DNA from 4 places in the Dysgonomonas sp. HDW5A genome. Region 1 is predicted to be linked to each of the others. Evidence: riboswitches for the same ligand, from Rfam matches in the RefSeq annotation. Region 1 holds a riboswitch; each other region holds the start of a gene.
The links. A riboswitch is a leader RNA that binds a small molecule or an ion and turns the genes downstream of it on or off. The one in region 1 is predicted to bind cobalamin.

Region 2: it holds a riboswitch for cobalamin, as region 1 does, so the genes downstream of both, G7050_RS17045 (TonB-dependent siderophore receptor) here and G7050_RS11365 (precorrin-2 C(20)-methyltransferase) in region 1, are expected to answer to the same signal.
Region 3: it holds a riboswitch for cobalamin, as region 1 does, so the genes downstream of both, G7050_RS09685 (cysteine-rich CWC family protein) here and G7050_RS11365 (precorrin-2 C(20)-methyltransferase) in region 1, are expected to answer to the same signal.
Region 4: it holds a riboswitch for cobalamin, as region 1 does, so the genes downstream of both, G7050_RS03725 (acyl-CoA carboxylase subunit beta) here and G7050_RS11365 (precorrin-2 C(20)-methyltransferase) in region 1, are expected to answer to the same signal.

What each region holds. Positions count from the first base shown of each region.
Region 1 covers NZ_CP049857.1:2,735,021-2,742,788, forward strand. Annotated here, with positions in the region: gene cobT (nicotinate-nucleotide--dimethylbenzimidazole phosphoribosyltransferase) at 65-1,102, opposite strand; gene G7050_RS11360 (ABC transporter substrate-binding protein) at 1,138-2,289, opposite strand; gene G7050_RS11365 (precorrin-2 C(20)-methyltransferase) at 2,291-2,992, opposite strand; cobalamin riboswitch at 3,114-3,323, opposite strand; gene G7050_RS11370 (esterase) at 3,474-4,643, shown strand; gene G7050_RS11375 (hypothetical protein) at 5,475-5,837, shown strand; gene G7050_RS11380 (hypothetical protein) at 6,052-6,609, shown strand; gene G7050_RS11385 (TolC family protein) at 6,620-7,768, shown strand, end outside.
Region 2 covers NZ_CP049857.1:4,116,675-4,124,442, forward strand. Annotated here, with positions in the region: gene G7050_RS17035 (YncE family protein) at 1-141, opposite strand, end outside; gene G7050_RS17040 (YncE family protein) at 193-1,287, opposite strand; gene G7050_RS17045 (TonB-dependent siderophore receptor) at 1,308-3,302, opposite strand; cobalamin riboswitch at 3,433-3,590, opposite strand; gene G7050_RS17050 (MBOAT family protein) at 3,723-5,219, opposite strand; gene G7050_RS17055 (LysM peptidoglycan-binding domain-containing protein) at 5,225-6,652, opposite strand; gene G7050_RS17060 (hypothetical protein) at 6,687-7,768, opposite strand, start outside.
Region 3 covers NZ_CP049857.1:2,320,473-2,328,240, forward strand. Annotated here, with positions in the region: gene ppc (phosphoenolpyruvate carboxylase) at 1-701, opposite strand, end outside; gene G7050_RS09680 (phosphoenolpyruvate carboxykinase) at 819-2,555, opposite strand; gene G7050_RS09685 (cysteine-rich CWC family protein) at 2,716-2,919, opposite strand; cobalamin riboswitch at 2,991-3,253, opposite strand; gene G7050_RS09690 (hypothetical protein) at 3,605-5,374, opposite strand; gene G7050_RS09695 (tetratricopeptide repeat protein) at 5,491-7,768, opposite strand, start outside.
Region 4 covers NZ_CP049857.1:891,697-899,464, reverse strand. Annotated here, with positions in the region: gene eno (phosphopyruvate hydratase) at 1-1,211, opposite strand, end outside; gene G7050_RS03730 (hypothetical protein) at 1,702-2,559, shown strand; cobalamin riboswitch at 2,605-2,813, shown strand; gene G7050_RS03725 (acyl-CoA carboxylase subunit beta) at 3,062-4,606, shown strand; gene G7050_RS03720 (acetyl/propionyl/methylcrotonyl-CoA carboxylase subunit alpha) at 4,624-6,126, shown strand; gene G7050_RS03715 (acetyl-CoA carboxylase biotin carboxyl carrier protein subunit) at 6,133-6,675, shown strand; gene G7050_RS03710 (MarC family protein) at 6,762-7,352, opposite strand; gene rfbD (dTDP-4-dehydrorhamnose reductase) at 7,450-7,768, opposite strand, start outside.

The DNA.
Region 1 (7,768 bases):
CTAAAAAACAAAGCGAGATGTAGGTTTAAATTTACATCTCGCTTTGGTGTCTGTTATATATACTTTAAAAATATTTCGTCACTTGAATTTTCTTGAAAGAATTCATCTCATTAATCATCCTTACTGACGAATCAACAATGGGATAAGCACACAAAGCACCCGTTCCTTCTCCTAATCGATAACCTAAATGCAGGATAGGTTTTGCATTTAAGTATTTAAGAACCAGTTTATGTCCGGCCTCATCACCCTGATGTCCGAAAATAGCATAATACAATACATTTTCATTCAATTTAGATGCAGCAAGCAGGCAGTTGGTCATAATAAAACCATCAACCAGAATGACCATTTTCAATTCGGCAGCCTTTAGCATAGCACCTACAGCCATCACCATTTCGTAACCGCCAAAGTAACGGATAATATCTTCGGGCGAATTATCCCCCTTATAATTTTCTTTAGCCTGTTTCAAAACATTATACTTATGTTCCATTATATTTCCTGTATGATCGCAACCTGCACCTACGCAATCTTTCAATGGAATATCTGTCAAACAAGCTGTCCATAAGGCTGATGCTGAAGTATTGGTAATACCCATTTCTCCAAAACCGATAACGTTACACCCTTTGTCGAAACAAGCCTGTACACAATCTGCACCACGTTGTATTGCCAAGTCCATTTCTTCGTGAGTCATAGCAGCCTCATTCAGATAGTTCCGGGTGCTTTTTCGGATCTTTTTATCGATAATCGGATCTTCGGGTTTAAAATCGAAATTAACCCCTGCATCTACAATCTGTAATTCGATTTTATGTTGACGAGCCAGAAAATTAATACCCGCACCTCCTGCCCAGAAATTGGCTACCATCTGAAAGGTTACTTCCTGTGGCGACGGGCTTACCCCTTCGGCTGCAATGCCATGATCTCCGGCAAATACAATATGATGAGGATTAATTAATTTAGGTTCTAATGTTTGCTGAATCCAACCAATTTGCATGGCTAAATCTTCCAATACTCCCAACGAGCCTTTTGGCTTGGTCAGATTATCTATTTTTTCTTGTAAATAAGAACGAACTTCGTCCTTTGGTTTTTCAATGTTGAATTGTAGCATCTTTATTTAGAGTTTAATTTATTTGATATCGTTATTTAGTGCAATATTTCGTAATATACAGGCTTATGATCGGGCAACAGTTCAGGATGAAAAGCCTTTATCAAATCAGCCAGAACAACTTCGGGTTCAACAGGAGCTTTTTCGTAGAATGGTTTCTGACGAAGATTGCAGTATACCACTTTCTTCTCTTTAAAAGCTTTAAAGTCTGCATACCGAGCATCGCTTTGCTTCATTGCTTCGTACGAATAGTCGCCGTCGTGACTTACGAGCATACGCCAAAAATCGGCATCTGCTCCCTTAGAATATACCGATTCGAAATCCATATTTATACCTCCAGTTTCGGTATTGTCTTTCAGAAAATATTCAGCTCCTGCATCACGGAATTGTTGAGCCAGAAAGCTTTTACCACCTACTACATACCAATTGCCCGAACGCATTTCGCCACTCAAAACAATAGGCTTTTTGTCCGCTTTAGAAGCAAGAGTCATCAGGTCTTGATATTTCTTTTCTATCTCTGCGAATTGACTGTTCGCCTGTTGTTCAAAGCCCAGCAGCATGGCTGTAAATTTAATCCATTCGGCTTGCCCAAGAGCAGAAGTCTCCTTATAACCCAGAAAAGTCACCAGAGGAATATTCAGATCCTTGATCGATTCATACCCTCCACGTTTAAATGGAGATACAAGTATAATGTCAGGATCGAGTGCCATAACCACCTCATTGTCAAAATTACCCTCTATGCCTATCTGGCTGGCCTGTCCGTTTTTGATACGGTCTTTCATCTGTTGGTTGAATAAATAATGCGTGCTGGTCATTCCTACGACTTTATCAATAGCATCCAGTTTTATAAAATTAGATAATTGAAGAGTAGTCATGCAAACAACCTTCTGAACGGGAACCTCTATAATAGTGTAATCTTTCGGTATTCCCTCGTGGCTTTGCCCCCGATTGACTAACGCATAGCGATACACAGTCTCGCTTTCGTGTTGAGGGTCTTGAACATCCACCAATCGGTAGTTATCGTTATATGAAACGCTGAAACCTTGTGCGTATTTGACTTCGATGTGAACCGAATCGGATGAGCTTGCCGTAGATAAGGTAGTTGCACTTTCACTCTGCTGATTATTCTTGCAACCGCTGAAAGCGAAGCCGATAAATAAAGTCAGACAAATAATTATTGAGCTTTTCATTTTATTGGTGGATTATCATTAGAGAAAAATAGGGGAATTTGCGGGAAATTATTTCTTGAGTATCGCAAGTGTAATACTCCTTTTCTTTGACACCTACATTTTCGAAGTAATGAAATGTTGCTGTAGGAATCGCAGATATACATTCCTTAACCGCATCCTGACATTGCGAAACCTTCATAATAACCACAACTTTGCCCGAATTTATTTTATCGATCAGGCTGCTTGCTGATATTATTCCCGGAATTACATTCAGTTCCTCTTCTTGTTTTACAATATGAATTCCTGCTAAAGCTCCGCTTGCAATAAATGCAGGAATACCTGCAATATGTTCTACCCGAATGTTTTGTTTAACCAGAGTATCGAATATATAATGAATGGACGAATAAAAACCAGCATCGCCCTCGGCTACAATGGCTACTTTCAGATTCTGGAGATATTGCTGTACAGCTTCCTCAGATACCCGATTATAAGCGTCTATTGCCGGAGAGCGGTCTTTACTCATGGGAACGTGAAAAGGAATGGTCTTTTTGGGGTCGATATCCAGCTCCATCATAATATCCAAAGCTCTCGAAGATACGGCACCTTCTTTGAGAATGGTTGCGGGATAAAAAATACAATCGGCAGTTTGCAGGGCTTTTAATCCTTTGAGGGTTATCAAATCGGCTTCACCCGGTCCTAACGATACAAATACAATTGGAGACATCGTTTCTCAATTCTTTTATACTATTAAACAATACTCAGAATTAAGAGGATACGAAACATGAAGTCGCCATATGCCAGGCATATTTTGAATATGAATGTTCTTAAGCCTTAACCACGAGCTTTAAACTATATATACCTTTGGCAGGTCTTCTGACTTACTCCATCTTCGGATGTCCTTCCCATCTCTCTATTAGAAACAGTGGATCAAATAATATCCAAAGATTGCTTGGCGGAGCTTACAGCAGCGGGTCTGTTCAGGATTTACACCTGATTTCCTTTTCAGCACTTTTTCGTAGATATGAAATTGTGCCACCAAAACGTCTGCAAAGATAATAAAGATCAAATAATAATCACGAATAACAGGCTGTGATAATCCTCGGAACAGATATTTTCTTCCTGCGTCTATTTTACCCTTGCAGTACATCCGTTGTCTGAAAAATAAAAACTACATTTGAAAATGATGAACTTAAATTTAAAATAGCATGAAACGGATATTTTTTATACTTACTATTTGCCTGATAAGTGCAGGGTTGCTGGCTCAACAGAATCTCGATTTCTCTCCAAAAGCAGAAATTGTTTCGCCTCAGATAAATAAAGACAATACAGTAACATTCAGACTGATGGCTCCCAATGCTAAATCGGTAAAATTGCAAGGTGATTGGATGCCCAGTGAGGGATGGACACCCAAATTGCAGGATCTGCAGAAAGACGAAAATGGCTTGTGGAGTTTCACTACTCAAGTACTGCCATCTGACCTGTACAGTTATACATTTATTGTGGATGGACTAAAAGTTATCGATCCCAATAATGTATATCAGGTTCGTGATGTAGCTACTGTAATGAATATATTTCTGATCGAAGGAGGTCTGGGAGACTTGTATAAAGTGCAGAATGTACCTCACGGAACTGTTGCCCGTCGTTGGTACGATTCTCCAAAGCTCGATAGCCCCCGTCGTATCACTATATACACTCCTCCGGGATATGAGAGCAGTACAGATAAATATCCCGTGTTTTATCTTCTGCATGGTATGGGAGGCGACGAAGAAGCCTGGATGGCACTCGGACGTGCTTCGCAGATATTGGATAACCTTATCGCCCAAGGAAAAGCTAAGCCTATGATTGTTGTGATGACTAATGGGCATACAAGCAATACTGCCGCACCGGGAGAGTCTGACAAAGGTTTTTACAAACCCGATATGCGAACTCCCGATATATTTAGTGGAGATATGGAAGCTAATTTTGGAGACGTTATCAAATTTGTTGAAAATAATTACAGAACGAAGTCTGATAAGCAAAACAGGGCTATTGCAGGCCTTTCTATGGGAGGATTCCACTCCTTGTACATTTCAGCAAATTATCCAAATACCTTTGATTACGTGGGATTGTTCTCCCCGGCTATTCTGCCACCGGCCAATGCAGCTTCACCTATGTACACAGATTTGGAGGCAAAGTTATTGGCTCAGCAAGCTAATGGATATCGTCTTTACTGGATAGCTATTGGTAAAACAGACTTTCTGTTTCAGAATGTAGTTGATTACAGATCGAAACTTGATGAAATGAAATTTATATACCAATACAGAGAAAGCGAAGGTGGGCACACTTGGGCAAACTGGAGGCTTTACTTATCTGAATTTGCACCCATGTTATTTTAAATATAGATGTATGTGTGTATGTTGTTGATTGTTAGTTTTTTTTATTCGATTTTTGGTGGTGTTTTTTTTAAAAGTAAGCTTTATAAAACTTAAAAGTTGAATATTCACTCAACAATTTGAACTCTTTTGCGTTTAATGATAAGTAGTGTTTAAATTAAAGTAATAAAGAGATCTTATATTTAATGTTTTATATATTTGTGTTAAAAAATACGAAACATCACCTATTTGTTGATCATTTTTATAACTTTGTTGCTATATGAATGTAGAATTCTAGCTTTGTGGTCAAATCCAGAAGTTGGTTGTTTCTAAAAGAGTTCTTTTATCAAGTGAATTATGTCTTAAGATTATACCAAATCGTCGATTGAAAAGAGATATTTGTCGAAGTTTTTGATATTAAACAATAATTTAAGATAACTTAGTACCAGATAAATCAAAATTTATATAACTTTGTGGTCATAAATCAGAATTATATAAAAAGAAAAAATATTTTCAACTAAGAAGTGATATAAATCCTTTTTAGGTTAGTGTTAGTTAGTGTGTTTGTAGGAAGCCCATGTCGTGATGACAAGGGCTTTTTCGTTTATACAATCCCAGAAAGAAACTTACCATTCTACTGCTGGATAATTTTCGACTGTGGTTCTGCTTGATCAACCATATTATCTTTATTTTTTGCTTAATCTGGTTATTTAAAGGTAACTGTGTCTATCTATTTGATGAAGTAAAAATAAAATATTTTCCTTTCTCTCTAATTACTAAATCAGACTATTGTATCTATAAATAATTATGGCTAAATTGCTTGTTAAATTATTTAAACACTTAAACAATACAAGTATGAGATCACTGAAAACAATGAGCTTTATTCTTTTCTTATTAATCCCTTTTCTGGCATTCACCGGTTGTTCGAATGATGATGACATTACTTTAGATGGAGAACTTTATCTGACTTTTGTCAATACCTCGGATGATTTACATGTGCTTATTTATTCGATGCAGAACACGCAAGTATCACTTTTTGACATTCCGTTGAACACTTATAAGAAACATACTAGTCAATCGCTAAATGTTGGAAATTATCTGATACAACTCAAATCTTCGTATTACAATTACGGAACTGCAGCAGTTCAGATTCAGCAAGGAAAAAGAACTTCAGTAACCTATGATGAACAGAATAATGCTCATACCTCAATAAACTAATAATACAATTTACTATCTGATTTTGAACCAATAAACCAACCTGCTTTTTATTAGTTACAAAATATTTTTAATTATATAGATCACACTGAAAATGCGGACATTTTCAGTGTGATTTTCTTTTTGTCGATAGAATTATCCTCTCTGTCGATTTTGATTGTCCAACTTTCCCTTCCCCTCTATATTTGAATCAGTAAATAATAAAAATATACTGATTATGAAAAAAATACTTTTAGCTATAGCAACTATTGCTGTTTGTTTGAATCTATCGGCACAACCCCCGATGGGCGGTGGAAGACCCGGAGGTGGCGGACGTCCTCCCAGAGGAGAATCTTCGCAACGAGGAGGTGATAGTAATCAGATTGGCATTACCAAATTTCCTGAGATTGAAGGTCTGACGGAGAAACAACGTGAAAAGTTAGTGAAAACACTAACCGATGAACGGAAAGCTGTAATGAAACTAGAAGGTCAGAAGCATGAACTAATGATGCCTACCGATGGCTCCGATAAGCCTAAAGACGATGAAAAGACTATGAAGAAGGTTCATAAAATTGATGAAAAGATCGATAAAGAAAGAACCAAATCTGATCAGAAAATTAGATCCACTTTATCCCCTGAGCAATATGCAATATTCAAAGAGAAGCGTGATCAAGTGGAATTCCGAAGACCCGAGAGGCGTAGAAGCCGACCTGCCGATGGAGAGCGACGCAGCCGTTCTGACAGACAAGGAACTCCTCCGGAGATGCCAATGGATAATGGGTTTGATAATGAATAAGATATAATCAATGAAAAGATATTATTGTATAATTATTTCTGCTGTAACCTTCAGTTTGTTGATCTCAGAATCGCTTTTGGCTCAACAAAGCTGGACATTAAGATCGTGTATAGAGTATGCCCGTGAAAATAATATTCAGGTGCAAAAATCGCAGATTACAGAAGATAGTTATGCCGTAGATGAATTACAGTCGAAAGCGGCACTTTTTCCAAGTCTTACAGGGAATGTTTCGCATGGTTTTTCGAATGCACAAGTGGTGAATACCGATGGTGAGTATAAATTCAAAAGCTCATTGGTCGGACAATATGCCTTGAATGCCAGTGTAACCCTTTTTAATGGAAAGCGTAATCTGAATACTATAAAAGAAGCTCAGTTAAAAAAGCAGTCTCAGGAGTACACCACTCGTGAAACTCAAAATAGTATAGAGATTTCCATTACACAGGCATACTTGCAGATGTTGTATGCACGTGAGGCCATTAAAAACAGCCAGAATATACTCGAATCAACCGAAGTGCAGTTGAAACAAACCAAAGATTTTCTGGATGCGGGTAGTATTACACGAAGCGAGTATGCACAAATAGAAGCTCAGTACAGTGCCAATAAATACGATGTGGTAGCTGCACAAAACTCATTCGATAATTATAAACTTCAGCTAAAACAATTGCTGGAATTGGATCTTGATGTTGATTTTCAAGTCGAATTTCCTCCAATAGCAGATGATAACGTATTGCAAATGGTACCTAGAAAAGAAGACATTTACCGTACAGCATTAAAGATAATGCCCGAAATAGAAAACAGCAAATTGGGTATAAAACTGGCTAATCTCAACAAGTCTTCAGCAAAAGCAGGGTATTTGCCTACGTTAACATTGACGGGAAGTATGGGTACAGGTGAGATTTATAGTCAGTCGCCATCGTTTTTTACTCAGCTTGGACGAAATTTCGATCAAAATATAGGTTTAACATTGAGTATTCCCATATTCGATAACCGACAAAACAAATCGAATGTAGAAAAGGCTAGTCTTGATATCAAAACTGCCGAACTGGCTTTGTTGGACGAACAGAAAGCTTTACTGCGAACAATTGAGAGCCTCTATCAGGATGTAGTATCGGCACAAAGCAAATACGTTGCAGCCAAGGATAAACTCGGATCAACCGAA
Region 2 (7,768 bases), 1.4 Mb from region 1:
TCCGGCATTAAGGATATAAGCACCATTAAACTCTACAACAGGAATATCCGGATCATTGTTATCATCATCACTACAAGAAGAAAAACCGATTAGAGTGGCTCCGAATAGGAGCATACTCCACAATAAATTCTTTTTTATCATTTTATGTTTGATTTTAAAGTACAATTATAATTGTTAAATAAATTTTCTAAATTATTTCTTTATAAAAGAGATACCCATAGGATATGATCCTCCTGTATCAAATTTGTTTTGTAATTTGCCTGCTGAAGAGAATACATACACATCTCCATTATTCTTTTTATTGGCAGCTAATACATATATATCACCCGATGCAGGCTCAAATTCAATTCCCGATATATCCGATATTACAGTACCATCTGTTATAAAATTTTCTTCTACAACTTTTTTCTCTGTAATATTATAGCAACTTACGGTTGATACCGGAATACTGTTTACATATACTTTATTCACCAAATACAACTTATCGCCATAAGGAAACATCAAAAATGAGTGCCCTTCTTCCAATACGGTAACTTTATCTGTTGTAGTATTTATTTGTTGCAGTTTATTAGGTACAGCCGTTTCATCCGTTTTATAATTACCTCTTGAGATCAGGTATAAATTATTGTATTTATCCATTTTAAACTCCTGAGGATTCATACCTACTTCTATTTCCTTTGATGAAGTTAACTCAGGGTCTACTACTGAAACAGTATTATTATAGCCGTTTTTAGAATTCATACCTCCTGAATTTGCTACATAAATTTTATTATTAGCAGCTTTTACACTCTCCGGATTAGGTCCTACAGCAATCTTCTTGTCGATCTTCATAGTTGTGGTATCAATTCGGGCTAAATATCCTTCATAAAGACTCACATATACTTTTCCATTATATGCTTCGAATTCGCGTGGCTGGATCTTATCTGCCGTCTCACTTTGTATAGTACTTAATATTTTACAATTCTTATCCAAGACATAAATAATCCCGGAGTTATAAACTGCAACATATATTTTATTGCCATACACAATCATACTTTCGCCGGTATCGCCCAGACCTATTCCATTTACCGATTCAAAAATGCCGGTTCTAACTTGTTTCGAATCTAAATCATAATATGTAATGCTTGCTGCATTGTTTCCTTTTCCTCCACTATTAATAACATATGCTCCATTAGGAACTAACTGAGGAGGAGTTATATTATCATTCTTATCATCATCGCTACATGATGAGAAAATAAATAAAACTGTAAAAACTAACGTACTAAAAAAAAGTATTCTTGATTTCATTTTTGTTTAATTCTTTAATCTTAAAAATTCATTCTTACTAATATCCTATAAGAACGGCCGGGCATAGGATAATCTTTTATTATATAATATGTTTTATTTGCTAAATTGGCAATATCTCCTTGTATACGAAACTTATATCTTCCCTGTTGAAATGTCCTGTTTAATGTAATAGTATGGTCAACATAACCTTCAATGCGGTTTCTTTCGATATTCTGTGGCTCTGCATATGTTTTCCCACTTGCTATAAATGAATATCCGAAATTAACCCAAGGGTTTTCGAGAGTCAGCGATCCCGCACCTGAATGTTCTGGAGTATACTGTATCTGATCTCTATAATTCTTATCCTCCGGATCGGTTATATCTATTGCCTTCTGATAGGTATAGCTGCCTGATACCTGAAGGTTTAATTTATTATTAATCTCAAAATGAGTATTTACATTAAGATCAAGTCCTGTAATTTTCACTTTTCCTAGATTAACGACCTTCGATTCAAACATAGCTGGATAAATCACTATCTTATCTTTTACATTGTTACGATAAACATCTGCTGCTATACTGAAATAATTGAAGAATTCTGAGAATGAATTTGACCAGGTTAATCCTAAATTATATTGCTGTGTTTTTTCGGGACGCAGACTCGTATTACCCATTCGATGGTAATAAAGGTCATTAAACGAAGGAACTCTAAATATATCTTTATAAGAAGCTCTCACTCTAAGACCTGTAGAGTTAAATGGTCGGTAAGATAAACTGAGCGAAGGAGACAATCTCTTTCTATTGTCAGGCTTACTCCCCACAACCACACTCTCGCTCATATAAGTTCCTAATAAATTAGCAATAACCGTAAGATTCCTATCATCATACTTTGCAGATAAAGAAGTTAGCGAAGTCGATCTGTTAGGTTCCGCAAAACCCGAGAAATTAGCAGTCAATGTATTATAACTATAATCTTGAGCAAAAGAAAAAGAGATTGTTTTATCCAGATTATATAGTAATGTACTTGTAAGATATAATTCGTCTTGTTTATATATATCCTCTAATATACCATCGGGATATTTTGCGTCCTTATCGATATAACGTGTATACGCATGTCCGTACTTACCTTGTATCTGCCAATTAAACTTATCATTAATGTAGTTGATATATTTTGCCTGAGTGAAGAAGTTTCGATCCCACAAACGCTGATTACTATTATTGTAATACAATATAATGGCTCCCGGCAATCCTCTTTCCGAATCAAAATAATATGCTTTTACAGACAGTTTTTGTGATTTGGTTAACTCGCCAAATATATTCAGCTCAGTACGTTTAATATCGACATCGGTATTTTGTCTTTTTTCCCTTATTACTTCATCTACATTTTTTCTTTCATAGCTATACTTGCCATCTGCCCTTTGCCAACTGCCATCGAGAGAAAAAGAAAATTTCTTATTCAATTTATATGCATAGTATAAATAAGGATTAAATTGCCCCCATGATCCGGCAACCAATTGTGTGTGGAATGAATATCTTTTATCCGTAAAAGAGGGTTCTCTGGTAGTAATACTTAATACTCCAACAGAAGCCGAAGCCTTGGCTGTCCTGAAAATATCATCGGATTGCCCCACTGTCAATGATAGCATCGCAATATTATCCAATGAAAATCTTCCGATATCAACTTGTCCTGATTGTGCATTGCTTACAATGATTCCATCATATAAAACTGCAGTATGCTCAGAACCAATACCTCTGATAGCCACTGTTTTCATACCTCCAATACCTCCAAAATCTTTTACGACAACTCCCGAGAAACGACGCACAGCGTCCGAAACAGATAGTACTCCGGTCTTGTCTATATCTGATTCCGATAAGGTTTGGATTAGGTTGGTCGAAAGAGAAGCTGATGGTTTAATCTGTGCAGTTACAACTACTTCATCAATCTGATGTGTTTGTACAGAATCTTTACTCTGAGCATTTATTCCTAAGAAAAAAAGCTGAAAGACAGAAAAAACAACCAGAAAATAAGAGTAATTCATATACAGAAAGCAAATAAACCAATAATAGATTTAGCTTCCGGATAAAATATGATGAAGAAATTACGATGGAAATATTCTAAAGAAGAATGAATCGACAGTTTTTGATCTTCAGCTCTATTTCTCGAAAGCTGTTTAGTATCTGTCGTCTTGCAGGTTTTCTGACTTACATTTTTTTATTGCTAAATAAAATGCTTACAGTAGCGAGTCTGTTCAGGTTTTTCACCTGATTGCCCTTATTGAATCCTGTTATTAATACTAATTACAGGAACAAAACAACGTTGCAAAGATATGTTATAAAGATTAATCTCGACACACAAGAATGTTAAATATTTATTTTTTCTATAAGTTGACAACCTTGTGTACTTGTATTATCAGTCACTTTTTTAACATACTTACCTGATTAACAAAGAGTATACGATCTTAAAATTGGAAATAGATAAAGGGTTGTGTACTGCTTGAAGCAGTTGCATACACCAACCAAAATACTCCTCCTACGATAATAGCTCTTCCGATGTATGGAAGTTTCAGAAAGCACATTTCGACCATATCACTTAAGCGTTTAGGTGTAAAGTGTAATATAAAACCTGCAAAAATCAGGATGAACACATTCCTGTATGCTTGAATTACAGTTAACCATGCTTCGGGATTATATTCAAGCCTCGTAATATTTTCGATAACGGTTCTTGCGACACCGAAATCTGCTGCCCTAAAGAAAATCCAACAAAAAGCAACGAAGTGAAATGTTAGTAATCCACAAAATAAATTGACCAGAATATTTTTTTCAGGAAGCTTTACAAACTGCCTAAACAGACGTTCTACAGCTAAAGCTCCACCATGTAATGCACCCCAAGCAATATATTTCCAAGCAGCACCATGCCAAAGTCCTCCAATAAGCATTGTCAGAAAAAGATTAATATAAGTGCGGAATTTCCCTTTGCGGTTCCCGCCTAATGGAATATATAAATAATCTCTCAACCACCTTGATAGTGTAATATGCCACCGACGCCAGAATTCTGTCACAGAAAGCGATTTATAAGGTGTTCGGAAATTTTCGGGAAGCTTGAATCCCATTAATAATGCTATACCAATAGCCATATCCGAGTAACCCGAAAAATCGCAATATATTTGCAGAGTATATCCATAAGCAGCCATTAAGGTTTCAAATGGGGTATAACTCAGGGGACTATCAAAAATACGATCGACAAAATTCAATGAAATATAATCGGAGATTACTGATTTTTTAATGAGTCCTGTGATTATCAGAAATAAAGCTAACCCGGCCTCTTTTTTCGATAAGCTTATCTCTTGATACATTTGAGGTAAAAACTCTTTTGCCCTAACAATAGGGCCTGCGACCAACTGAGGGAAGAAAGAGAGATAGAAAGCAAAGTCCAACACATTCTTTGCCGGCTTTAATTCCCTTCTATACAAATCAATTGAATAACTTATTGCCTGAAAGGTAAAGAAAGATATCCCTACAGGAAGAATAATATGCTGTAACTGAAAGTTCCCGTGAAATAAATCATTCAAATTATCGATAAAGAAGTTGGTATACTTGTAATACGCCAACACCAGCAAGTTGAGAACGACCGTTATTGTGAGAATTGATTTTCGGATACTTTTCTTCGGAGACAGGTCCATCACCTCTGACAAAATATAATTAATCAGGGCTGATAATATCAACAGTATAAAATATACTCCACCTGCTTTATAATAAAAGAATATAGAAAACAAAAAGACATACACGGTTCGAAAATGTGCATACTTCTTTGTTAAGATATATACCAAATAAAAGATCAGAAAAAATCCAAGAAACAAACTGGTGCTAAATAAAAGCGGATTGCTTGGGTCATACTCAAACCACGATCGTATTTGATCGCTCGAAAGAGAAAAATAAGATTCTAAATAAGTTAACACAGTTTTCAATTTGTCCTACTTTTTACATAATTATCATAAGCAGCCAAGAAGTGAGCAGCAAAAAGCTGTCCCTGCTTTTCGTATCCCTCTCTGGTATAATGCACTTTATCTTTCGCCATCAATGGCTCAAATTCTTTTTCGAGCGGAGCCTTAGCTCCTCCCAATTTAGTCAACAGATCCCATATAACACAATCCTTTAATTGCTTTAACGCCTCTCCGTACCCCTCTACAAAAGTATTAGGTGTTCTTCTCTTGAATAACGAAGGAGGGGGTGTCATTAATAAGATCACCATCTTAGGATTATTTTTTCTTACCTTATCTATAAACATTTGTATCTGTGAAATATAGTAAGGAGTTGTCCATTTATTAAAAGCCTCATTCGTTCCAAGTGAAATAACAAGTAAATCGGTTGATAATGCAGGAAATTGATCAAAAAACATAGGGTATTTATTGTAATCTGAAACCTTTGTTCCATTTACACCTATGCTATGATAAATAATTCCGGGTTTATCATTTTCCAATATTATACCGCTCAAATTATATTCAGATTCCTTTTTTCCTGGAAGAATAGTTAACTGATTAGATGAAACCGGCAATATAAATTCCGATTCGTATATTTTCTCTTTTGAAAGAATAGTATTCAACAAAATCTCTTTCTTCGGTTCTTCTTTCACCTCTTTAGGAATAGCAACAATTTTTGTCTCCGGTTTTTCCTTTGATGGGATTTTCAAATCCATCCCTACCCTTATCGTATTCGAAGATAAATTATTTAAGTCTTTTACTTTTTCGATGGGAACATTGTAAAACTGTGAAATTCTGTATAATGTCTCTTTGCTCTCAACCTTATGAATTATATAATTCGGCTTCTCGTTTTCGATTTTATCATTATCCTTCTTGGCTGTTGATGGAGGTGAAGTAACCTCACTCACGTTAGCTGTTACACTTTGGTAATCGGTGTCAGGTAAACTAATCTTAAATGAAGAATTCTTAGTCGGGTAAAGCAACTTTACCTTATTGAAGGTATACAAAGGGTTTGCATCTATATTAACTTCAAAATCGGGACTACTTGTATAAAGTCCTATTCCACTTAAACCGACACATACATCCGTCACCGGATAAATATTACGACGACTTTCCCAAATCGTGTTGGAGGTATATTTAATATAGCTGGTACCGTTGGTTTTAGCTAAGCTATAAGGAAAAGTAAAACCATATCCTCCATTTCCAAATTTAGCTTGCAAAATCTGACGTATTACATTGGTAAACATATCGGCCTGCACATGCGAATCACCTATATGAACAATATTCACTTTACTTATCTTATTCTTCTCTAACTGATATAATTTCTCAAATACAGGAGCCAGCAATTTCACATTCTTAAAATCACTATTTACACCGTCTTTTGCATCTTTGGAAAATATGCTTGAAGACACTGTACAAAAAATAAATAAGAAGAGTATTGCTTTTTTATAAATCATCCGATTGTGTGGAATTTTTAGGTCGAGCCGAGATTCGCCCCGACTCTCTTAATTTTTTATATTCAAAATAGCCTTTATCTAATTCACCATAGATAAGACCTCCGATTTTTTTTGCTCCTTTTTGATTAAAGTGAGTATAATCTTTATTAGCTAAAGACGGATTTTCTTGTACCCATTTTACCATCGAACCATAACCACCCATTAAGGTATATAAATTTATAAAGCCGGAATGAGTACCCTCTGCATATAATTTCTGATGCTTAACTAATGGCTCTACCGCCTTATCGGTCTGCATCTCCATGTTTGTTTTTACAGCCCTGTCACCTGTCGAGATAATCAGGATACTTGCATTAGGAAAACATTGTTGCAAATGATTTACAACTCCCGACATTTTAGATTCATACCAACTATAATCTGTAGTGCCATATCCTAATACGTTTGTGCCATATTGCAAGACTATAAGATCATAGTTTAAGACCCTATCAAGTGCATTCATCAAGTCTTTATTAAACAAAGAAAGGGGTAAACCAGAGTTGCCACGCAATGAGAAATTATCGACATGCACACCTGATCCATCATCAAAGTTGATACCATAGAAAGGAATAGAATCAGCTTTTTCGAAAGTAGCCTTTAATGTTTTAGTTGAAGGTGATAATTTCAAGGTATTCAAAAGCTTGGAAGTAATCAATTCGTAGCGTACCGTAGAATCTTTACTAAAAGAAATATTTACTGAAGCATTATGATTTGAAGAGCTACCATAAAACAAGGTTGGATTATATAATAGCGTTGCATTAGCTACGTCATTCGCTGTATATTTTAACCAGGTCTGACTTCCACGTGGTACAAACGAAACCTGTCCGTCAACGCCAAATGCTCGCTTAGGCTTCTTTACATTCAGAAAAGACTGGGTCTCCCAATTTTTGGAAAATTGATGGGTTACAGAATATCTGGCTGATGCAGAAAGAGAAGTTATTCCTACAAATCCGACTCCTTTACCTCCATATTGATTTTGATATGCACTGCGAATATCCTGAACAATCAAATCGCCGTCATTCATCGAATCGCCAAAGT
Region 3 (7,768 bases), 410 kb from region 1:
GTGTATCCTATAGAGGCTTCCATTTGTTTATTTAATTCTTTCAGAAAAGAGGGTACAGCTTCCCAAAGGCTACTTTCGATAACATCGTAACCCCATTTAGCCTCTTCGTTGGGTGTTGGCCTGTCTTTGCGTATCTCAGCAGTAAACCAGTATTGAATAATAAGTTGTTTCAAACGACTCATTATATGTTCTTGTTTATAGCTTACGATATCATCGTGATCTAATTGCTGAAGGCACTCGCTTACTTCATTAAGGTTGTTAATTAAAGATCGGCGATTTATCTCTGTCGGGTGAGCAGTCAAAACCAGGTCAATGGATATTTCATTGATCGCTTTTTTTATGTCTTCATCATTTACTCCTTTGCCTTGTAATGTATTGTAGATACGGGCGAAGTTCACCGGATTATCTTTTCCCATTGCATGCTGAGAAATAGTGTCGTATTGTTCCGCAGTATTAGTCAGATTCAGAAACTGATTAAATGCTTGCGCAACCGGTAAAAAATCTTTGTCGGGCAGATTCTGAAGAGTTTCTACCAACTTATCATGTGCCTTTGTATCTCCGTTATGAGAAGCTTTTGATAATTGGCGAATTGTTTCGACGCGTTCATAGGTGCCTTCACCCAATGCTCCCTTGATGGTTTCACCAAGTAGTTTTCCGAGCATTGCTATGTTGTCGTTCATCAAAGAATTTGATTGACTCATAGTTTTTGTTTTTATATTAGTTTATATTCAATATATCTCCTTTATAAAAGGTATAAACTCAATTATAAAGGAGATATTGTTTTATTCTAACAGAAGTAATGAAAAGGTATGTGACCTTTATTCATTTATCAGACTGAATAATTCTTCTGCAGCTAAACGTGGACCTTCTTTAGTTTGACCGTCAATAGCAAGAGATGTATGTATTTCACCGATCTTAACTTGGTTCTCATTCATCTTTGTGAAGTATTGGCGAACTAATTTCTCCGCAACTTCTCTTTCCTGAACAGGTCCGAATGGGTTTGCAAAATAAGATTTTACTAAACCAACCTCAGTTGTAGTTCCTTTCGCTTTTCTTGCTCCGTCTTCAAAAACCTCGATAGCTTTATCCAGATTATCGAAAAATTTAATTTTCTGATCGGTCTCAGTATAATTATTGGCATAAAGCATATAATCTACTTTGTATCCTTTCGAAATAACTTCATAAGTTGAAACCGGAATAGTTACACGGGCATTTACTTTATCCGGATTTGTATATATTCCACGGTCTAATTGTTGATAAGCGTATGAAGGATCAAGGTCATCCACACGGACAAATGCTCCGATCTCAGTACCATATCCTTTTACCGAGCCATCGGCTTCGATATTCAAATAACCCATGTCATCGAAAATGATACGCATGTGTCTGATATATTTTTCATTCAGGTTGCGGAATGCCTCTAGGCTTTCAGATTTTCCGGCACCACTATCACCCATGATGATGATATTTGATTCTTTTCCGTTCTTCAATGCAATGTTTACCATCGCACCGTGTATTGGTAAACGACCATTCTCCATTTGCTTCACATTGTGAAGTGTAAGGAGCATTTTTTTCATATAACCGAAGTAGTCGATATCATCGCAATAGTTTGCATATCCGATAAGGATGTCATTCTGTTTGTCTTTGTAGTAGAAAGTACGTTTTTCTTCATGACCGTCGGCATAACCAAATACATAGATCATATCGGGTTTCTTACCGATATAACTGCTTGGTGTTGCTAATTCGAAAAGATTAGACAAGCCTAAACCGTGATCGATAAAGTCTTTGTGGAAATAAACAAATGTAAGCATATTGCCAACCCAGGCAGGGAATACAAACCATTCATCGTCATTCAAAGATATATTTGCAACGGGATTCGAAGAGTGTTCCTGAAAAATTCCGTCACGTGTATTTCGCTTAGTATAAGTAATCAATGGTGGTTGAAATATCACAGTACTAATAAATGGCACTGCCGATAGTCCTTTATATTCAATAGGACAATTCCATGATACTTCGTCATTCAGGATAAGACCGGCATTAGCCCCTGCAATCAGTTGACGATATACTCTGTGTTGGAATCCCATAACCGTTTCTTCGATGCGGCGATAGGTTGCAAGGATAAGGTCGTTGAATTGAGAATTTGCCTGAGTAAACCTAACATCTTGCAAACCTTCGCCAAGGCTCGAGTTGCGTACAATAGAGATGCGGTCTAAACGTCTCCAGTATGAATATAATAGTTCGATAAGTTCAATGAAAAGATCTTTATCTGCGAAGCAAACCGAATATCTATTGTCTACTTTTACTATCTCGTTTTCGTCACAAACTGTTAGAAACTTGAATACTTGAACAAGTGATTGAGCAAATTCATCATCTTTATTATTGAAGTATTTAATATAATAGTCATATATAATGACGTTATCTTTCTTCAATACCTGAATAAATGAGTCGATTACTTTTTTAAAACCATAACTATTCAAAAGTTTCTGACGGTTGTCACAATATTTCAGCGAGAAATTAATCATCGCTTTTCCTCGACTGATTGTAAATTCGTTTAGCATTGTTTATTCGGTTTTGTTTATAATTTTAGTTATTAGAATCTTTTTTGATAACACTGAGGGTATATTTCATCTTATACAAAATCTATTTCCAAATTTAATCATTTTACTTGTATTAAAAGAATTGATAAATGACTAATTTCTGTTTTCAAATTTAGCATCCTTATTCAATTGTTTTACTTACGGATAAAAGTGAAAATTTGTCGTTTATTTTCTTCAGGCAATCAAAGCAAAGACAATTTCCGTATGTGGTCTTGATGTATTCTCTGACTCCTTTCTCCAGATTTAATTTTGTGCAGTTACACAATTCTATCTGATCCACTCGACAGGTGAATGTAGAAGAGCAACTAGGACATGTTTTATCCATTCTTTATATTTTTAAAGGTCAAATGGTTTATTTGAATGATGTGTTGCATTAACTTTATTTCCCGAAAGTTGTTTGCCTGTACTATTTTCGGCAGGTCTTCTGACTTACTTCATTTCTAAACACCCTTCCCATCCTTCAGCTGGCAGTTATCAGTTATCAACAAATTTGTTGTTTACTGCTTTCTGTTCACTGTTTGCGACAGTGGTTTGAGTATTGTCTAGAAACTCTTAATGAAGCTTACAGCAGCGGGTCTGTTCCGGATTTTCACCGGATTCCCTTTTCATTATTCCATCGAGCATTGTGATAGAATAACACCAAAAACAGTTGTAAAGATAATAAAATGTCTGATTGATGTTAGCTAAAGAAACAAAAAAATCTTTCCTAAATGAAGGAAAGATCTTTTGTTCCAAGAATGTGCCTATAGGAGAAGGAGAGTCCTATATAAATTGAGATATTATGGAATGTGTTTTCCGGGCACAGCTTTAGATTTCGAGTTAGTAATTGATTGTTTGTTATATATCTGTTTAATATATTCTATTTTAATGCAAATTAAGCCATAAAGCATCAAGCAGGCTATAACCAAAATCTCTTTTTTTTCTCAGATTTGCTATTTAACTATATATAATAAAACAGCCCTCTCTCGAATATAAGAAAAGGGCTGTTCTATTGTATAAGAATCTTTAGTTTAGAATTTTAAGCTTATTCCTCCAAGGGCATTAATTCCTTGATTGGTATAGCCGTAATATCTTTCATATTTTTGGCTCATAACGTTGTTTGCTTTCACATAGAATGATAGCCAGTCTAATATGTTATAGCTTCCTTTGATATTTAGCTCATTGATATTGTTCATATTGGTTGAAGCATTGTTTACATATGTCTTACGTCCTCCTTCGAATATGTAATTAACTGAGAACGTGAGATTCTCGATAAATGAAAAATCAGCATTAAAATCAAGAGTGAAGCTGGGCAGTCCCCATGCTTCTTTTTTGTCAGGGGCTGTATCGGTTAAAGTATATTTGCTGACACTGTAAAAGTGAGTCAGAGCTTTTAAAGAAAGATCGGTATATGGGATCAATTTTGTTTTTAATGCCCCGCCAAAATGTCCGGCACCTAAATTTGCATACATCATTTCAGATACGTTACCCCATGATGGTGATTCGTTTGGAACAAACAGGTGTTCGTCTTTCGTATATTTATAACCGCCGAAGATGTCAAACTCAAAACCACTTATAACTCCCGATCTTACACCAATTTGTGCGTCGTATAATGTTTGAGAAATAAATACACGTGATGCGGGGTTGATATATCGATTCACACGGTTCATTTCTACAACATTATTGTCATTTATGCCTCCATCTACATTGAAATACAATAAACTTTTTTCATCGAAGTTCCAAGATGTTTTGATTGCCGGAGCAACTACAAATTTGTTCTCAATGTCAGATGCCCAATTTATGTTAGCACCTAAAGACAATTGAAAATTTCCACCTTCTATACTATAATATGGCTTAGCTTTAAAAATAGTCAGATTATGAAACGGATCCTTATCTAACAAAGGAAGAAAGTCTGTATTGCTAAATGTTTGGAAAAATATACCTCCTTCTACACCGGCTTTATGATCTGTTTGCAGGGGAGCTGCAATGTTAACCAAGGCGTCGAATATACTTCCCGAAATACCGTCATAATTTACATTGGGGCCATATTTAGTAGAGAAGTTATTGTATTTTACATTTGCAGAATAATACAATGCATCGTTTTGTTCTTTGGATGTTATTCCTGTTTCAGCTTCAATAACATTAATATTCTGATTGTTCTTCATAAAACCTTCATAAAGAGAAGGATCTTGATCCGCCGCACTGAATATGTAGGGATTGCCATAATAGTTAAAGGTGTTATTAAAGAATGATCCGTTCACATGCCATGTTAATGATTCAAAGTCGTGGCTGTATTTTGCTTTTATCAGATTCTCCATGTTTTTAGCTTTGGCTTGGTCAAGAAGAGAATTTGGATTTAGGTATTTTATTTTACCATCAGTAGAATTGTGGGTTGCAAAAATATCTAACCGGTCATTTTTTGAATCCACTATTCTGTATCCGGCCGCACCATCTAAGTTGGAATACATACCTGCTCCAAACAAGAAATAGCCACGATGTTTACTGTAGTCTATTTTTGTTCTGATATCGCCTGATCCTGGATTTCCAATCGGATAAGAGGCAATATTCATATTTGGGATGCTGTTCTCGAACTTTATATCGTACTGCTTCTTTTGCGGTTCGTGGAGAGCCGGAAGCGTATTGACTTTTGATGCATCCTGAATGGTTGGTGTATATTCTCTTTCGAGAGAAACCTGACGGTTAAGCGTTGTATCTTTAGCGGCAGTTTGGGCTGATATGTTTATGGATGCAACGCTTAATCCCAATGTGCTAATAAATAAAGTTTTATATAATGTATTCATTATCTTTTAATTTAAGTAAGGCCTCAGACCTGTTTATTACTGTATTTTAGACCTCTCCTAACCCTTTCCTGCTTAGAGTGTGGTCGGGTGGGGCTTAATTGCAAAGGTTTATGACCTTATTTATTTAATTGAGTTAAACGGTCATTTATCATCGATTGAATATCAGTTTCATTACCTGTATAGTTCGCTTTTAAACTTTCAAGGTATTGTTTTGCCTGAAACTTATCGCCTTTTGCCAAATAGGTATCTGATAATACGATTATCGATTGAGCCATCCAATAGGCATGAGGTGTACCTTGCTTCATCAATGCAAGGACTTGTTGTTCTGCCTTATCGTAATTCCCATTCTTTAGATAGGTTTTAGCCAATAGGTATTGCGCTTCTGCTCCATATACACTGCGTGTATCACTAGCCGCTTTCTGAAGATCGTCGATAGCTTTATTAGTCTCACCTGTATTCAGATAAGCTTTAGCACGGTATAAGCGAGCTTCGCTAACGATTTCGGGAGAAGTTTTGCTTTGTGCAAGTAACGCTGTTGCAACAGTGATAACTTCAACGTCTTTATTTAAGTTGTTGGCTACTTTAAGCATTCCTAATTGAGCCGTATTCTTATCCTCACTGCTTGTTGCTGTACGCATCATTTCCTTATAAGCATTATATGCGGCTTGATTGTTGCCTTTGTCCAGTTGTATTTCGCCTACAAGAGCAAGAGCTTTATTGAGGCTTTTTGAATTACCTGAATTAATAGTATTGTTGAATGCTTGGAGTGCAGTATCATAATCTTTCTTATTGTAAGCTATGGCTCCTATATAATAATGTGCATCGCCTGCAAACTGACCTTGAGGATACGATTGAAGGTATTTGTTCATCGCATTGGCTGCTTCGTTTGCATGACCTTTCATGTATATATTTTCAGCGGCAAGATATGATAATGAATCTTGACGGCTGGCAGTAATAACAATACCGTTGCCCAACGAGTTTGCAAAACTGGCATATGAGCCAATATCGTTAATATCACGATAAATGCCTTCGAGACTTTGTATGGCGATACGTGCTTCTTCCGAATTTTTGTGCAGTTGTACAACTTGTTTGTAGGCTTCAATCGCTTTTTGAGGATTGTTACTGTTATAATAGGATTGTCCTAATTGAACACCAGCCTGTGGAGCTACATTCGAGTTAGGGTAATCGTTTAATAACTTCGTTAAGATTGGAATTGCATCTGTTTCGCGATTTAGCATTATCAATGCACGACTTTTCTCATACATGGCATCATCGTAATATTGAGAATCAGGATATCTTTTCATCATAACATCCAATGCTGCAATTTTTCCATTGTAATTGTGCTGTAAACCTAATACAAAGGCTTTTTGGAAGTCAGCATATTCGGCACTCTGCGGATTATTTACAGACGCTTGAGAGTATGCATTTGCTGCTTCAATAAAATTACGATTGAATAAATAAACATCTCCGATACGATTCCATGCGTCAGAATAAGTCAACTGTTGTCTGTTTCTTTCCTGAGAAGTATATTGCTTGAAACTATTCAACGCATTATTATATTGTTTCAGATTGAAATAAGTATATCCTAAATTATATAGGGCATTCGAATAATTGTCATCCGAGGCATTACATACAGATAAATAAGTCTGATAATCTTTTATTGCTGCCGGATAATTGTTTTCTCTATAATATGTTTCACCACGCCAGAAGTAAGATTCGTTTTTAGATTTTACATCGTAATTCCCTATATTTATAGATGCATTGAATCTTTGGATTGCCTGATCGTAATTTCCGTCAATGAAATCCTGAGCTCCTAATTGAAACAAAATAGTTTGCTTTGCTTCGAGTATTTGTCTGCCAGGATTACGCATTTTGTCGATTGTTGTAAGCGCGGCCTGATAATTTTTAGTAGCAAGTAGTGTCGATGCCAATTGATTATTGATTTCGTTTACATACTTCGAGTTAGGGTATTCGTTTAAGAAACGCTGCAATACAGTGATCGATTGATCAAAGACCGAAAGTGATGTCTTATGAACCAACATGGCATAATTGTATAACGCAACCTCGCTGATTGATGGATCGAACTGCACGCGTGATGCTGCATCAAACGCCATTAATGCATTCGCATTATCATTTATTTTTAGGTAATTCTGACCGAGTAGCATATATGCTGTTTGTCCCAGTTTATTATCTGTCGAAGCAGCAAATTGTAAGGCTTTTATTGCATTCTGATAATCACCTGTTTGAGTATATGCCGTACCGAGTTGCAGCATATCTTCAGCGAAGGGTTTAGACTCCGAAGCTAGGTATTTCTCATAGTTCGAAATAGAACTATTGATATTACCTTGTCTATAGTAAGAGTTTCCGAGTATGCGATATACTTCCGCCGAGTTC
Region 4 (7,768 bases), 1.8 Mb from region 1:
GCCATACGGTCAGAACGGCTCAAAGAACCAGTTTTGATTTGTCCTGAGTTAGTTGCAACTGCGATGTCAGCAATTGTAGCATCTTCAGTTTCACCCGAACGGTGAGAAGTTACCGAAGTGTAACCTGCACGGTGAGCCATTTCGATAGCATCCAATGTTTCAGTAAGAGAACCGATTTGGTTAACTTTGATAAGGATTGAGTTAGCACAACCTAGTTCGATACCTTTTTTCAAGAAATCAACATTAGTTACAAACAAGTCGTCTCCAACAAGTTGTACTTTGTCGCCGATAGCATCAGTAAGGTTTTTCCATCCGTCCCAATCGTTTTCGTCCATACCGTCTTCGATAGAATCGATAGGATATTTTTCAGAAAGTTCTTTCAAGAAAGCAGCTTGTTCAGCAGAAGTACGTTTTGCTGCGTTAGGACCTTCAAATTTAGTGTAATCGTAAACTTTAGCAGTTTTATCGAAGAATTCAGAAGCAGCACAGTCAAGAGCGATAGTTACGTCTTTAGCTGGCTCATATCCTGCAGCCTTGATAGCTTTAAGGATCGATTCAAGAGCATCTTCAGTACCGTTTAATTTAGGAGCAAAACCACCTTCGTCACCAACAGCAGTACTAAGACCTCTGCTTTTGAATTCTTTTGCAAGAGCGTGGAAAATTTCAGCACCCATTCTCAAACCTTCTTTGAAAGAAGCAGCACCAACCGGACGAATCATAAACTCTTGGAATGCGATAGGAGCATCAGAGTGAGATCCACCATTGATGATGTTCATCATAGGTACAGGAAGAGTATACGTATTAGTACCACCAATATAACGGTACAATGGAATATCTAGAGCATTGGCAGCAGCTTTAGCAACAGCTAAAGAAACACCAAGAATAGCGTTAGCACCCAATTTAGATTTAGTAGGAGTTCCGTCAAGAGCGATCATTTTAAGGTCAACACCTCTTTGATCCAAAGCACAGTCTCCAATAAGTGCAGGAGCGATAACAGTGTTTACGTTCGCTACAGCTTTTTGTACACCTTTACCTAAGTATCTTTTTTTGTCTCCATCACGAAGTTCAAGAGCTTCATGCTCTCCTGTAGATGCTCCTGAAGGAACAGCAGCACGTCCAAATGCACCACACTCTAGTGTTACGTCAACTTCGATTGTTGGATTTCCTCTTGAGTCCAAGATTTCACGTCCGAAAATACGTTCGATTCTCATGTTTGTTTATTTTAGTTTGAATAAATAATATGTCCTAAATTTTACTTTTCACGTTTGCGTAACAAAAATACTTCTTTTTTTCGTTTATTGAAATACTTTTGTAGTCTAAAATGCTTTTTAAGGATTTAGACCTTTTGTTATACTCTGGTAAGCATAAGTGCAACTAAGTGTTATACTTAAATAACGTTGCATTATATATTTACTATTAATGCCAATCAGTAACTGAAAAGTGTTACGAAAAAGTGTCATTAGCTACAAAAAGTAAACAATAAAGGTGACAAAGTTGACTACTGAATGTTACTTTTTGATATTTGTTAATTCGTTGTTTATTAGTGATTAATAGTTGAAAAGGTTACAAAAGTAACAAAAGTGACAATTTTTTTACGAGTTCTTTTTTTCTTTGTCTAGCTATTCAATGATCCTTATATAAATAGATAAAATAATTCAATAACTGATTCGGATTATTGCTTAAAATAATTTTGGTAACATAATGAAAAAAATAATAGTACTGGTATTGGCATGTGTCTCGTTAATAGCTTGTAAAGAGACGTCAAAAACGAAGAATGAAAGTGATTTTCAGATGGCAGGAGATGCTCTGGCAGTAAAAGACAGCATTGCAGGTTCGGATTCCCTTTTTAATAATATGGAGTGGATAGATGAAGAGCTTTATCCTAAAAGCAAGGATTTACCTTTGTTTGTATTATCGACAGGTATTTTTCATGGAGATGAAACTTCTCCCGTAATGATACATAAAGGCTGGTTTGGTATTTTTCGGGATAGAGGAAAATATTATATTGCACCTACTACACTTACCATTCAAAAAGCTTTTGATGTTGTTTTGGATGAAAACGAACACAACTCATCAGAGTGGACAGGGTGGGAAGTTAAGACTTCTCATATTGATACTTCTTTGGTCTTGATAAGTAGTTCGCCTCGTTTGTCATCTCACGAGATAAAGACAATACCATTAGACAAAGATTTTATTGAACCGAATGAGAAAATGACATTTACATATAATGGCTCATCGTATACACTATATTCAACAGGTGATTTAAAACCTGCTGAGTATAATAAAGATGAAATGATTGTAAGTAATTATAAACTATATATCAAGGGGAATAAGGACGGAAAAGAAATAAATCAATTGATAGCATCTACCCCTACCTTTGAAGATGCTATATTTAGGGTATTATTTATAGGTGATATTGATAATGATGGCTTTCCAGATTTGGTCTTAAATACGACATATAATTATAATCTTTATAGACCAACGGTTTATCTTTCGTCATTTGCCGACAAAGATCAATTAGTCAAAGTCGTAGGTTTGCATGAAAGTGTTGGCTGCTGAAGCAGAAAGAACTTAGCAGGAGATATAGATAAAATAAATGACTTATATTTGTAGCATCGTTTTGGTGTTATTCGGTCACATTGCTGAAAGAATAATGAAAAGGGAATCCTGTGAAAATCGGGAACAGACCCGCTGCTGTAAGCTTCGCCAACAGTTCTCGAACAATACTCTATACCACTGTTTCTTAATATGAAACGGGAAGGATGTTCAGGATGAAGTAAGTCAGAAGACCTGCCAAAATAAATGAATTCGGATGCTTTCGGGAAACAAAGCAAAGAATCTTAACTATAGATGTTTACGATTGGTAAATATTCTGTCATTATTTTTACATATTGTCATTTTATGGGGTAGGAGAGAATTATAATTTTTCTTTTTTATAACTTGTACCGCTAATTTTGGATAAAACAGAGTAAAGTTAAGCAGATTATATAGTATTGATTTAATAGTAAAGATATTAGTAGGTAAAAATATTAAATAGGTCTTGGATCTTTATAGTAATAAAATGAGAAAAATTTACGAACAATTTGTAGCTCGCGAAAAGCTATTAAATAAACAGTATGGTGAAGCATACTATAAAAGACAACATCAGCGAGGAAAGTTAACGGCCCGCGAACGTATTCTGTTATTGTTCGATGAAGGAACATTCGAAGAAACAGATGCTTATACACCTCCAGTAGGAGGCGGTTCGTTTGGTAAATCGGTTGAAGCTTTAGGTGATGGAGTCGTTACCGGATACGGATCTGTAAACGGAAGATTGGTCTATGCCTATTCACAAGACTTTAGTGTATTGGGAGGCTCATTGGGTATTTCGCATGCCGCTAAAATTGTAAAAATACAGGATATGGCTCTAAAAACCGGAGCACCTGTTGTCGGGCTTATTGATTCGGGTGGTGCCCGTATTCAAGAGGGGGTAAGCAGCTTGAATGGTTACGCTGATATTTTCAAACGGAATGTAATGTCATCGGGGGTAATCCCTCAGATTTCAGTAATAATGGGACCTGCTGCTGGAGGTGCAGTATACTCTCCAGCTCTTACCGATTTTATATTTATGACGGCTGACACAAGCTATATGTTTGTAACAGGTCCTAATGTGGTAAAAGAAGTTCTGAACGAAACAGTATCTACCGAAGATTTAGGAGGTGCATCTGTTCACGGAACTAAATCGGGTGTTGCTGACTTTGTTTACAATGACGATGAAAATACGATCTTGGGAGTAAAGAAACTTCTTTCTTATCTGCCATCCAATAATATGGAGAATCCTCCACTGATACAATCGGAAGATCCTGTCAGCAGGGTAGAGGAGAGCTTGAGAAATATCGTACCCGATGATCCCGATAAACCTTATGATGTAAAAGATATTGTAAAGCTGATTGTCGACAAAGGCGAATTTTTGGAAGTTGCCGAAAACCATGCAGCCAATATATTTACAGCATTTGCCCGTCTGGATGGTCAGGTGGTAGGTATTGTAGCCAATCAGCCTAAAGTAATGGCTGGTACATTGGATATTGACTCGTCCATAAAAGCGGCTCGTTTTATCAATATTTGTGATTCATTTAATATACCTATTATAACACTGGAGGATGTTCCCGGATTTTTACCCGGAACAGATCAGGAGCATGATGGTATTATTCGTCATGGAGCGAAATTACTATACGCATATACTTATGCAACAGTTCCCAAGATTACAGTAATCTTGCGTAAAGCTTACGGTGGTGCATATATCGTAATGAATAGCAAAGGTATTGGTGGCGATTTTAGTTTTGCATGGCCTACAGCCGAAATTGCAGTAATGGGACCCGATGGAGCAATTGCCATCCTTTACAGAAAAGAGTTGAGCGAATCGGAAAATCCGGTGGTGCTTAAAAAGGAACTGACTCAGAAATACAGGGAAGAGGTAACCAACCCTTATATTGCTGATGAAAAAGGATTTGTAGATGAGGTTATTGATCCGGCTCTGACTCGCCATAAAATAATCAGATCTTTAAAGACTCTCGAAAGAAAGACCGAATATAAGCCAAAACGCAAACATGGCAATATGCCTCTTTAATTTGGATAAGAATCAAGATGAAACAAAAGAATAAGATAAAATCAATATTAATAGCCAATCGTGGTGAGATAGCTATTCGCATAGCTAAGACTGCCAAAATAATGGGGATTACTGCGGTGGGTATTCGTACACTTAAAGAGCCCAATGCTCTTTATTTGTCGGCAGTAGATAAAGTTGTCGATTTTCCCGATATAGATAATGGCGGTATTCCCGAATTTCTGGATATAGAATCATTGGTGTTATTAGCCAAAAGAAATCATATCGATGCTATTCATCCGGGATATGGTTATCTGTCTGAAAATGCACAGTTTGCAACTCGTTGTACCGAAGAAGGTATTGTATTTATAGGGCCTTCGCCCCGTATTATTCAAAATATGGGTGATAAGGTAATTGCCAAAGAAATAGCTGCAAAAAATAATGTTCCTATGTTGGGTGGAAGCAATGGAAGTGTTGATACACTAGAAGAAGCATTGGATGTTGCCGAAAAGATAGGTTTTCCACTTATCATAAAAGCTTCTGCCGGAGGTGGTGGACGTGGTATGCGTGTGGTTTATAAGAAATCGGAAATGAAGCAGATGTATTTCTCAGCTTCATCTGAAGCCCAAAATGCATTTAATAATCCGTCGGTATTTATTGAGCGTTTTTTGGAGAATCCCAAACATATCGAATTTCAGATAGTGGGTGACTCACACGGAAATGTAATCCATCTCGGAGAACGTGAATGTTCTGTACAACGCAAACATCAAAAACTGTTAGAGGAAGCTCCATCACCTGCTCTATCCGAAGAACTTCGTGAAAAAATGGCTACTGCTGCCGTTTCTCTAGCGAAAGGTGCAGGATATATCAGTCTGGGGACAGTTGAGTTTCTGCTTGATAAACAAGGTAATTTCTTTTTTATGGAAATGAATACCCGTGTTCAGGTAGAGCATCCTGTTACGGAAATGATAACAGGTCTTGATTTGATCGAATTGCAGATACGGATAGCCAATGGCGAAAAACTTCCTATTACTCAAAGTGATGTGAAACTAAATGGTTGGGCTATCGAATGTCGTATCAATGCCGAGGATGTGCAATCGGGATTTTCACCCTGTACAGGAATCATTAAAGGATTAAGAACTCCCGAAGGCGAAGGCATAAGAGTGGATAAAGGAGTTATAGCCGGTTCTGAAATTACTCCCTATTTCGATTCGATGGTTGCTAAATTGATTGTACATGCTAAAGACCGTCCGACAGTTATCGAAAATACATTGAAGGCGTTGAATGATTTTCATATTAAGGGAATCAAAACAACAATTCCATTCTGTAAAGCTGTTCTTCATAATGAAGTTTTCAAAGGAGGAAGTTTTGATACCTCATTTATTGAAAAGGATATGGATTCTCTTGTTTTTCATGAAAAAGATGAAGCTCTCTTTGCTGCCTTATTAGCTATCTCGAATTATCGAAAAGAGAATGAGCCGATCAAAGAAGAAAAACAAGTATTGGATATGTGGTCTTTGAGAAACAGAATTAATAATATGTAATCCGGAATGATAATGAACAAGCAAAATACAACTCAAAAACAATTGGTTGCTCTGGATTTAGATAATTCTAAAGAATATGGGTTTAAGATTGGAGAAAACAATACATATACGATTGGCGATAAGAAGCTAAACGCATACATGGAAGAAACTTCCGATGGATTTACTTTTATGAATGTCAATGGTGTAAGTTATCCCGTAGAAATAGTTGCTCAGAAGCAAAACGAATACGAGATTCTGATCAATGGTATCAGCTATTGTTTTTCGGTAGAGACTCCATTCTCATTGCAGCGAAGAAAAGTATTGAGTTCGCAGGCTAGTGAGTCTTCTACAATTTTACTTAAAGCACCTATGCCCGGTAAAATATTGGATGTACTGGTGAAAACAGGCGATACAGTAAAAGCCGGCGATACTTTAGTAATCTTGGAAGCAATGAAGATGCAGAATGCTATCTTGGCAAGTACTAAAGCCATTGTCAAAAAAGTAGTAGTGAAAGTGGGTGATACTACAAGCAAAAGCGACCTACTTATAGAATTGGAAAAAGATAGCTAAAAAAGCTGTAGGCATATATGAAAGAAAAAGCACGAACCATTGATTCGTGCTTTATTATTTTGGTTTAAATGAGATTTAAATGAGATTCAATTAGAAAATGATTGTAACAGAATATGCAAATTAGTAGTAAATAGTTTTACTGCAATACCCATCAGGATGATACCGAAGAACTTACGCATCACATACACACCTCCAACCCCTAAAAGTCGTTTGACAAATTTTAGATTTTTCAGAACCAAGAATACGATTATCATATTCAGTAGAAGTCCGATAATAATATTACTGACATGAAATTCAGCCCGCATCGATAATAATGCGGTAAATGTTCCAGGACCTGCAATTAGGGGAAATACAATAGGAACCAGAGTGGTAGACCCAGCAGGGGCATCATTCCTAAAAACTTCTATTCCGAAGATCATTTCAACAGATATAATAAATATAACCAATGCTCCGGCAATGGCAAATGAAGACACATCCACATTAAATAAATGTAAGATCAATTCGCCCACAAAGAGGAATGCAGTCATTATTACAAAAGAATAGATAGCAGCTTGTTTTGGATTAACATCTTCGCCCTTTTGTTGAAAATTGAGAAAAATAGGAACTGATCCTAATACATCAATCAGAGCAAATAATACAACAAAGACGCTTAGTATCTGGGTGAAATTTATATCCATGATTATGGTTCTATTTGAATGTGAGAATTGATACTACAATATTACAAAAAAGGCTGCACTACTAGTACAACCTTTGCATTTATTTATGAAGATAACTTTACTTGTTTAGTTCGTCTACACAAACCTTCAAACTATCTTCCCATTGAGGGATTTCTAATTCGAAAGTCGCTTTTATCTTATTTTTATCTAAAACACTATAATTCGGACGACTTGCTCTCGTTGGGTATTGGTCAGTAGTAATAGGGCTCACTTTACAAGTTGTGATGCCCGCTAATTTGTGAATGGCTACAGTAAAATCATACCACGAGGTAACTCCTTCGTTCGTATAATGATAAATACCCGCTTTGAAGTGATTGTATGATTCGCTATGGTCTAATATTTTCACTATTGCTTTAGCTAAATCAGCAGCATTGGTA